3 regions of the Psychrobacillus sp. FSL H8-0510 genome follow, and region 3 is predicted to be linked to each of the others. Evidence: riboswitches for the same ligand, from Rfam matches in the RefSeq annotation. Region 3 holds a riboswitch; each other region holds the start of a gene.

Region 1 (3,288 bases), 410 kb from region 3:
CAAATTCTTCCATCGATATTAAATAGAACAATGAGTTTAGGGAATGTGCCTGATGATTCCCGTTCTTTTCCCATTCCCATGTATCATACTGTCTAACTAATTCTACAAATTCTGTTACTGCAGCAGTTGGTTCCAATAATTTGTTGGATACAAGGTACTCATATAATAAGGATGTAGCAGAAGTTAATTTGCCTTCCTGATCTTCCACTAAAATATATCCCCATTCATAATCATTAAAGTGCAACGCTGATTTATGATGATCGATTAGTTGTACCTTCCCATTTGCATTGTAAAAATCATTTAATCGTTTTTCATTATCCCCGTTTGGCGTCAAATCCGTTACGAATAAAAATGTATCAGGTTCATCATTTTCTAAAAAATATTCAATCTCCCGATTAAGAGATGAAATCGAATTATAGCGCACCTTTACATTCTCACCAAATGCTAGCTTTGCTAAAATACCACATCCGACACCATCTAAATCATTATGGGACAATAATTTATACATTCTCTTCACCTCTTATATAGTATGGTTTTTACATACGAAACTTATTAATAAACTAATTTAAAAGTTATTTGGGTCAATTTCAAATTACTTTTATCAATATAAAATTGGACTCCGTTGATTGTAGCGCAAGGTGGCGACTCCAGTGACGAGGAGTGAAGCCATATCCGCGGAAAGCATGCACCTGGAGTGAAGATCAACTTTGACGGATTTTACTACTTAATATTTATTTTACAGGTAAACTGTTGCAATAGTATTAAAAGTCATGTATTATTTTAATAATTAAATATTCTCTTATTTCAATTATATTTGAAGTAAGGATAGAGGCGCAAAAACCATTAGTACACAATTAGAGGATAATGAGATCCTAGGACATTTGTGGAAAGGGGAATTTGCCGAAGTCGATAGAATCTCATTTTTCTTGAAGCTGGTTCAGCTGTTGAACAAACACTGAATTGTCATATAGGAGACTATATGGAGGGCTATCTTACGCACAGAAATATTACTCTATTTCTACTGCAACAACGAGCCCTCGTTGTTGCTTTTTCGCGTTTACTTAACTTGACTACAAAACAAATCTCAAGTTAAGCCTCCGGTGGATGTCACAGACTTTGGAGTTAATTGCGCTAGCGCAATTCAAAATCTGGACGCAATTACACCGAAGTGTAATTGATGAAGCCCTTCTCCCTGAATTTTTAATAATAAATTATAGGATGTGGAGAAGTTATGAATTTCGGACAAATATTAACTGCTATGGTTACTCCTTTTGATCATAATGAGGATATAGATTTTCCAGCTACAAGAAACTTAATAAATTACTTAATCGCCAATGGAACACAAGGTTTGGTTGTGTCTGGAACAACCGGAGAGTCTCCGACGTTAACTGATGAAGAAAAAGTACAGCTGTTTAAATTTACAGTTGAAGTTGTGAATGGTAGAGTGCCAGTTATTGCTGGAACCGGCTCATATAGCACAAAAGCTTCTATCAATTTAACAAAACAGGCTACTGATGCTGGTGTCGATGGTATTATGCTTGTTGTTCCTTATTATAACAAACCATCTCAAGAGGGCTTGTACCAACACTTCCAAACAATTGCTGCAACAACATCATTGCCTATTATGCTATACAATATTCCAGGTCGAAGCGTGGTCAACATGTCATTAGATACCATCATCCGACTTTCTGAGATTCCAAATATCGTTGCAATCAAAGAAGCTGGCGGCAATTTGGACACTATGTCTGAGATTATTAGTAATACTTGTGAGGACTTTTCACTGTATAGTGGCGATGACGGTTTAACAATTCCGGTACTATCAATTGGTGGAACGGGAGTTATTTCCGTAGCTTCGCATATTATTGGAAATGAAATGCAAGCAATGATCGCAAAGTTCAATAATGGAAATGTAAGAGAAGCTGCAAAGGATCATCGCAGACTATTACCCGTCATGAAAGCATTATTTGCAGCTCCAAATCCTACACCTGTTAAAACAGCATTAAATTTAAAAGGCGTTCCAGTGGGTGGAGTTCGCCTACCTATGGTTCCTTTAAATGCTGAGGAACTAACTACTTTAAAGGAAGTATTAACTACACTACCAGAAGGCGTAAAGTCTTAAAAAGAGCGAATTCCAACTGCTGGAATTCGCTCTTTTTTCTTTAATTCGTGGACATGAAAGATCATATACTCGCGGTCGGCCAATGCTTACCCGCGGAGAAGAATGGAATACTCGCGCTCCCTCTCTGGTTACTCGCGGACTGCCATGATTTACTGGCGCAACTGGATATATTTCCATTTAAGAAGTAACTCGAATCGTCCTTTCTCGCGGTCGATTGGTGAATACTCGTTATCGACCAATGCTTACTCGCGGAGAAGAATGGAATACTCGCGCTCCCTCTCTGATTACTCGCGGACTGCCATGATTTACTGCCGCAACAGGATATATTTCCACTTCTAATCATCCTTTCAGGATGTTGAGGAATGAAATGAATTGCACCATTTCTTATGACTATACTAAATGAGCGAATTCCCAGTACTACTGGAATTCGCTCTTTTTTAATTTAACTTCTATATTTAACCGCTAAGCCTTTAAGGAATTTGCGCGCAAAATTGTCTCCGCATTCTTTATAATTACGATGACCTGGTTTTCGTAAAATAGCTCCAAGCTCACCTTTTGAAACTACAATACCACCATCATGCAACACATCTAGCATATCTTCTGTTGTTAATTGTAGAGCTACTTTAAGCTTTTTCAACAGCATATTATTCACGTGATCCTTCTGCTGTACAACTGGCTCCGTATCTGCTGGCTGTTCCGGTTTTGGATCCTGCTTGCCTCTTTTATGTGTGATTAGTCCATTCAAAAACGATTCTAACATTTTATTATTACACTTGATGTGGTTTTCATCCTCTACTACTTCTTCCTCTTCACTTTCCTCTTTTGCTTTGGTAAGAATTTTGAGAACTTCCTCTTTAGTTACTTCCACACCACCAAGTTTAAATACCTCTACCATATCCTTATTCTTTATATCAAGGGCATATCTCAATCTGATTAATATATCATTATTCTCCATTTATAAACCTCCCAATGTCCGCATAAGTAGATATCATACGGAACTAATCATTACTAGAATAGCACAATGTGAGCTAGTATAAAAAAACTGGAAGAGAAATTTTTCATTTTCTCCACCAGTTCGATTTCATTTGCCTATGAATTGAAATCATATATTTGACCTTTTATCAAATAAGCTGTGCTTTCAGCGATATTCGTAATATGGTCTGCCGTTC
Region 2 (3,288 bases), 1.1 Mb from region 3:
TATATGTTAGTAATATTTATACGTAGTTGAGTTAGCATCGTGAATAATGCTCCACCAATACCTAGAAGCATTACAATATAAACTCCTGGATTTGGTTCACCTAAGCGAACACCAAACCAAATACCAAGACCCCCCATAATACCGAAGCAGAAAATCTGTGGAATAAAACCGATTGCCACCGAACCAATTTTAATATCTTTTGGTTTTAGAAAACGAGCATAATCAGATGCTAGTAGGGCTGTTAGACCCATTATTCCATGTTGAACACCTATGCAAAGGAGTAAGGCTTGTCCTCCAACTTGAACGCCCTCAGGTAAATAAGTCCAAAAAGGTCCTTCAAATACGGAAGGTTTATAAAATGATATAACAACTGCTGTTATTAAGAAAACTACAAATATAGGTAGAGACCACTTTTGTAACTTATCTAGTTGTTTAATTCCAAACCAGTTTAAAGGTATAACGATAAAACCGAAGAAAATGATTAATGCCCATTCTTGTAGGTTAGGGAAGAAGGTGTGAACCGCGGATACTAAAATGAGTCCTTCAAATGCACAATACATAATAAAGTTTGTCGCGTAGAGGAACGATGTTAGGGAAGCACCTATATAGCCAAAACCACCGCCTCTAGATAATAAATTGACATTCATACCAGATTTCGCGGATAAGTAAGCAATGAAGGTTCCTAATATACCGGCAACTACTATTGCGTAAATCGAGGAGATAATAGCATTTAGTGCCCCAAATTGCAGAGCCATTACACTACCCATTTGAAAGTAAAAAATGGCAGTGGCTATGCCGAATGTAATATTGGTTATACTTAACCAACCCATATTTCTTTGGCTACGGGGTACCTTTTCTAATGAATAATCTGAGTCCATTTGTTCTGTTACTTTGTGATCTGTAGTTTGGACAGATCTCATAATATCATTCTCCTTTAAAAATAATTACCAATGTAAGTAGACACATTAATAACTAAATTCTCATTGTTTTTATATTTCCACCATTAATTATAACATATACCTAGCTAAGTATTAATACTGAGGTAGTTGACAGAAATATATGTGTATTGTAAACTATGAAACATAATTGAATATAACCTCACTTAGTGTAGTGAGGTAGAGGCGCGATATTTAACAGTCCTTAGTGGAGTTTGAGAAGCTACGATGCTAGGGAGAAGGAAATGTCGCCGAAGTTTGTAATATTACTCGTTATTACTTGCTGGGTCTGTAGTTAATAATTGCAGGACTGTCCACTATAAACATCCCGGTTTATAATGGTGTGCTATCTCATTTGGGAAAAGTAGAGGACCTGGGCAACTATACATATTGCGACCTGAGTTCATCTCAGGTCTTTTTTTGTACAAGTTGTCTTTTTTTATAGGCAAGAACATATATTGATAAAAAGGGAGAAATTAGAATGAAAAAAAGATTAGCATTTTTAACGATATTTGTATCTATTACATTGTTATTAGCGGCATGTGGAACGGCTGATAAAGAGACTTCGGGATCTTCAACAGCTAAAGATACGGCTGATACATTTACAGTAGGCTTAGAAGCAGGTTATGCACCTTTTAACTGGACTCAACTAGACGATTCCAATGGTGGAGTGAAGATTGATGGAAACGCAGAGTATGCTGGTGGATATGATGTGGAAATTGCTAAACGTATTGCGGATGGATTAGGAAAGGAACTAGTTATCGTTAAAACAGAGTGGGATGGGCTTGTGCCATCATTGCAATCAGACAAAATTGATGCAATTATAGCGGGAATGTCACCTACAGAAGAGCGTAAAGAAACAATCGACTTTTCGGAAAACTACTATACTTCCAACTTTGTTATGGTAGTGAAAAAAGGTGGAGCTTTTGAAGGGGCTACTTCTATTCAAGACTTTAGTGGTGCTAAAATTACAGGTCAGTTAAATACTTCTCACTATGGTGTAATTGATCAAATCAAAGATGTGCAAAAACAACCAGCATCTGATAATTTCTCTGCAATGCGTGTAGCATTAGAATCTGGAGTTATTGATGGTTATGTGTCTGAACGTCCAGAAGGAATTAGTGCTTCTTCCGCTAATGCCAACTTTGCAATGGTTGAATTTACGGATGGATTTAAAGCGGCAGAAGAGGATACAGCAGTAGCAGTAGGCTTAAAAAAAGATAGTAAATTAACAGAAGATATTAATAAAATTTTAGCGGAAATTTCTGAAGAAGAAAGACAAGAAATTATGGATGCTGCTATCAATAACCAACCAGCGGCAGAATAAGGGTGAAGTGATACCGGCTGCATCTTTTTGCAGTCGGTTTTTATATGGAATATATGCTTTCTAATTATTAACTATCTAGCTCCAGACGCCAGCAGCGTCTGCGACTTTTCTAAGAAAGGAGGGAAATGTATGAGCATTGAATATATTATTTCTATGATTACTAATAACTGGCCGATGTTCCTTCGTGGAGCAGGAATGACATTATTAATATCAATTATTGGTACAATTTTTGGTGCAGTTATTGGCTTGCTAGCAGGGGTTATTCGTACAATTCCTAAACCTGAAAGAAAAATGAAACGTATTTTGTTAAAAGTAGTAAATCTAATACTTTCTGCATATATTGAGTTTTTTAGAGGAACTCCGATGATCGTACAGGCCATGGTAATATTCTATGGATCTGCGCTTGCTTTTGGGATAGATATGGACCGTACAACAGCAGCAATATTCATCGTTTCGATCAACACGGGTGCATATATGGCAGAAATTGTACGGGGCGGTGTTATTTCCATTGATAAGGGGCAATTCGAAGCTGCACAAGCAATTGGTATGAATCATGTTCAAACAATGTGGAGTGTTGTTCTACCTCAAGTCATCCGAAATATTTTACCAGCAACAGGAAATCAATTTATCATTAATATTAAAGATACGTCTGTCTTGAATGTAATAGGTGTTACGGAACTATATTTTCAAGCGAAAACAGTTGCAGGTATAAGCTTTAAATACTTTGAACCATTCTTTATAGCATGTATTTTGTATTTCGTCATGACGTTTACAGTAACATTAATATTACGATATATAGAGAGAAGATTAGACGGCCCGGAAAACTACAGTATGATTGGTCAGCCGCCACCGCAACTTATGTTACCTAAAAATAATGCGAATATCGATTAAACGAAGGAGGAGAAATCTATGGGAAATGTCATCGAAGTTCAACATTTAAGTAAATCCTTCGGAAATCATGAGGTCTTAAGAGACATAGATTTTTCAGTGAACAAAGGAGAGGTTATTTGCATCATCGGTTCCTCT
Region 3 (3,288 bases):
TCAGGCTCTACTACCATGATGATACTTGCACCAATTGGTAATAGTATCCCAAATGATCCCCATGAAGATCCAGTTGCGAAAGCCATAAAAGCTGTTAAAACAAACAGTAAGACTGGAATAACCCCTGCCGGAATATTATTATCTGTAACGAGATGAGCTAAATACTCACCAGTTCCTAAAGCTGTTATTAAAAATGAAAGGGACCAAGCAAATATTAAAATGCAAATAGCAGGTAACATTGAATTTATACCAGAAATAATTCCTTTCCCCAGTAAGCCCAAATTAGCATCTTTGTTTTTCTTGAATTGACGCGTATACAATAGTACAGCTAAAATACTCGATACCATCCCACCTATAAATAGAGAGAGCGGAACATCTGTATTTTCAAAAATAACAAATATGTCCATTACTTTTCCTGAAGCCTGATAGCCTGTCCAAAACATTGCAAAAAGAGTTACTACTATTAATGATACAATCGGAAGGATTAGATCCTTTACTTTACCAAAATTATTTTCCGGGAAATTACCTTGTAAATCACCTGGATTTGATTTATTTGGATCAAAAAGGACACCAGTTTCTCTTGCAAGTGTTTCATGTTTTTTCATCTCACCTAAATCATTGTCTGTCCATGCGGTAAAAAATACCATTGCAAGCGCAGCAATGACATAGAAATTCATCGGTGCCATTAACATAAACGCTTGCAGTGGAGTATAGTCTGTTACCGCATGGGTAGCAAAGATAACACCCAACTGACTTATTAGAAACGCACCCCAGCTAGAAACAGGAGAAACTACACAAACAGGTGCAGATGTAGAATCGATAAAATAAGCTAGCTTTGCACGAGAAACACGATGAGTGTCAGTAATTGGACGAGCAATCTGTCCTACAGCAAGTGCATTAAAATAATCGTCTACGAAAATAATAATACCTAAAAAAGCTGTAAGGAGTTTAGATCCGCGATTTGTTTTAATACGTTTAACTGCCCATGCAGCAAATGCAGTACTTCCTCCTGACAGACTAACAATCGCAGTAACCACCCCAAGCAACAATATAAACAATAATATATAAATATTATACATATTCAATCCATTATCCCAAAATGACGTGATAAAGGAATCCCAAAGAATGATCAATGAATCAATCGGCGAAAAGCTTTCTACTAACAAAGCCGCTGAAACAATCCCGACTCCTAGTGATAGTAAAACTCTTTTCGTAACAAGTACCATTACAATCGCTAGTAATGGCGGTAAAATTGAAAAAATCGTATTTTCCATCATAATTTCCTCCTAATATGAAATGCATAAGCGCCTACTCCAGCCCCGACTAGCGTTGGAAGCCTGACGGTAAAGGCGTACTTTGCCTTAACCATCAGTCTGAAACGACTCGAGGGGCTAGGCGCTGAAGCTAGACAATATGAAATGCATAAGCGCCTACTCCAATGTAGGCAGTATGAATTCGCGACATCCTATCGCAACGACTGCATGGCCTACACCTTATATACCCCAAGACTCGATGAGATATGAGCTGACACTAACGAAAATGAACAAGTGCATTATGCCTTAGAATATAAAAAAGCCAACCTAATATAAATATAGGTTGGCTTTTAGATAAAATTTCAAGCAAAAATTTTATACTTTGTAGCTCTCCATTTATACATATGTATAAATGACAGTGTTATTTTTGTTCAAAATAACCCCAACAAGATTTGACTTGACGGTCAACATCTAATTTCGGCATAACTTCCTTTCGTATACAATCACAGTTGTCATTCTCCTGTAAACTACTCTTTTGTTATGCGGCCTCTACCTATTCTTATTCATTTCCACTAGTATAGCAGTAAAAACAATATTCTTAAGGATTTTTATTTTTCAGGTAATGGCAATGGTACTTCTATTGATGGAGCAGCGTCCCCGTCTCCTCCTGTGTAAATGTAAGGAACCTGGCCTTGCACGATTCCCATTGCCACAGGTATACTCTGTTCCACCGTACTCATCTTACTTGCCAGAGGAACTATTATTTGTACATTTACCGTAATGTGGATATTAACCTCCACATAAGCATTGTTTATTCCAAACTTAGTAATAGAAGGAACTACATTCGATTGAACATTTCCGATAACGTGAAAGCGTATAGGAATTTTAGGGCCTAAGTTACCTATGATGGGGATATTCGTCGCTTGCCCAATCGGAACGAAGAATACAACTCCCCCCTGATCCTCCATCGTTTGTTTATCGTACTCGATGTCATCTAAATACGGTAGGCTAGAAAAGTTCCCCTGCTCAGCCTGCTCCAAATGAGACTGAACTAACTGATTTGTATCAGATAGTATACGATTTATAATTTCTGTATTAAATCGAGTTGTTACCATTGTAGTACTGTCTGATGGCACCTCCTCGATTATGTCATTTACATCGAGCGTATTTGAAATTCTTGAGTTAATTGCTTTATTTATTACCATGGATGCTATTTTTGTTGTTTGTACTTCTGCATATTCCAAATAGGTAGCTGTCAATTGTTTATTAATATAATAGATGAGGCCTCCCACTGACAACATAAAACAAACTAAAAAAATGGCTAATTTCCGCTGATTAGTAAAGAAAGTCAATCGTTTTTTCTTCTTTCTATAGAACAAAAACAATCCCCCTAATTACTACTTATGTAAGAAAGAGGATTTTCATGACTCATATTCACTTTTTTCAAGCTGTCCATACCATTTCACAATATCTCGAATCATTTCTGGCATAAAATACTGTTTGGGAGCAAATTTTAAAGACGGATAAAAGTAACCAAATGTAAACATATCTAAAGTTGCCAATGTATATACTTTTTCTAGTTCAATAGGAGATTCATTTACTAGAACTATACCACTTTCTAACTCTATTAGCTGTTCATATAATATGACCCCAAGGTATTTACCTCTGAACCCTAACCCTTTTACTTCAAGCGTTGGCCATTTTTCATTTTTCCCTGTTCGGATAACTTCTAGTAGTTCTGCACCGGTTAATGTAATAACACAAGGATTTATCGGATGAGGCAAACATTGATGTAGATCTCTTGCAGTAATCGGCCCCTGTTGAAGATCCTTTAAGAATATCCCCGCTGGAAACATGGCACAATCCGCTTTTGTAAAAGCTAGAAGTGCTTTTCCGAAAAAGCGGGATAGATCCGATTCCTTAAACCAATCCTTCTTCAATAAAAAAGAATTATAAAAAGCAATATTAGACATCTCCGCTATTCCTTCATTTTCCCAAGCAGTCTGTAAATCGTTTGAATATAGTGGAACTGGTA

What was found. Region 3 has a riboswitch for lysine ahead of MHI40_RS13515 (Na+/H+ antiporter NhaC family protein). Riboswitches for the same ligand answer to the same signal wherever they lie in the genome.
Region 1: it holds a riboswitch for lysine, as region 3 does, so the genes downstream of both, dapA (4-hydroxy-tetrahydrodipicolinate synthase) here and MHI40_RS13515 (Na+/H+ antiporter NhaC family protein) in region 3, are expected to answer to the same signal.
Region 2: it holds a riboswitch for lysine, as region 3 does, so the genes downstream of both, MHI40_RS19105 (transporter substrate-binding domain-containing protein) here and MHI40_RS13515 (Na+/H+ antiporter NhaC family protein) in region 3, are expected to answer to the same signal.

The regions. Positions count from the first base shown of each region.
Region 1 is NZ_JBBOYZ010000001.1:3,067,652-3,070,939, forward strand. Features, by position in the region: gene MHI40_RS15665 (DHH family phosphoesterase) at 1-508, opposite strand, end outside; lysine riboswitch at 819-998, shown strand; gene dapA (4-hydroxy-tetrahydrodipicolinate synthase) at 1,232-2,119, shown strand; gene MHI40_RS15675 (YehS family protein) at 2,562-3,074, opposite strand; gene phoU (phosphate signaling complex protein PhoU) at 3,209-3,288, opposite strand, start outside.
Region 2 is NZ_JBBOYZ010000001.1:3,744,427-3,747,714, reverse strand. Features, by position in the region: gene MHI40_RS19110 (purine-cytosine permease family protein) at 1-920, opposite strand, end outside; lysine riboswitch at 1,109-1,292, shown strand; gene MHI40_RS19105 (transporter substrate-binding domain-containing protein) at 1,417-2,262, shown strand; gene MHI40_RS19100 (amino acid ABC transporter permease) at 2,392-3,153, shown strand; gene MHI40_RS19095 (amino acid ABC transporter ATP-binding protein) at 3,172-3,288, shown strand, end outside.
Region 3 is NZ_JBBOYZ010000001.1:2,658,745-2,662,032, forward strand. Features, by position in the region: gene MHI40_RS13515 (Na+/H+ antiporter NhaC family protein) at 1-1,274, opposite strand, end outside; lysine riboswitch at 1,631-1,813, opposite strand; gene yunB (sporulation protein YunB) at 1,862-2,632, opposite strand; gene MHI40_RS13525 (bifunctional metallophosphatase/5'-nucleotidase) at 2,675-3,288, opposite strand, start outside.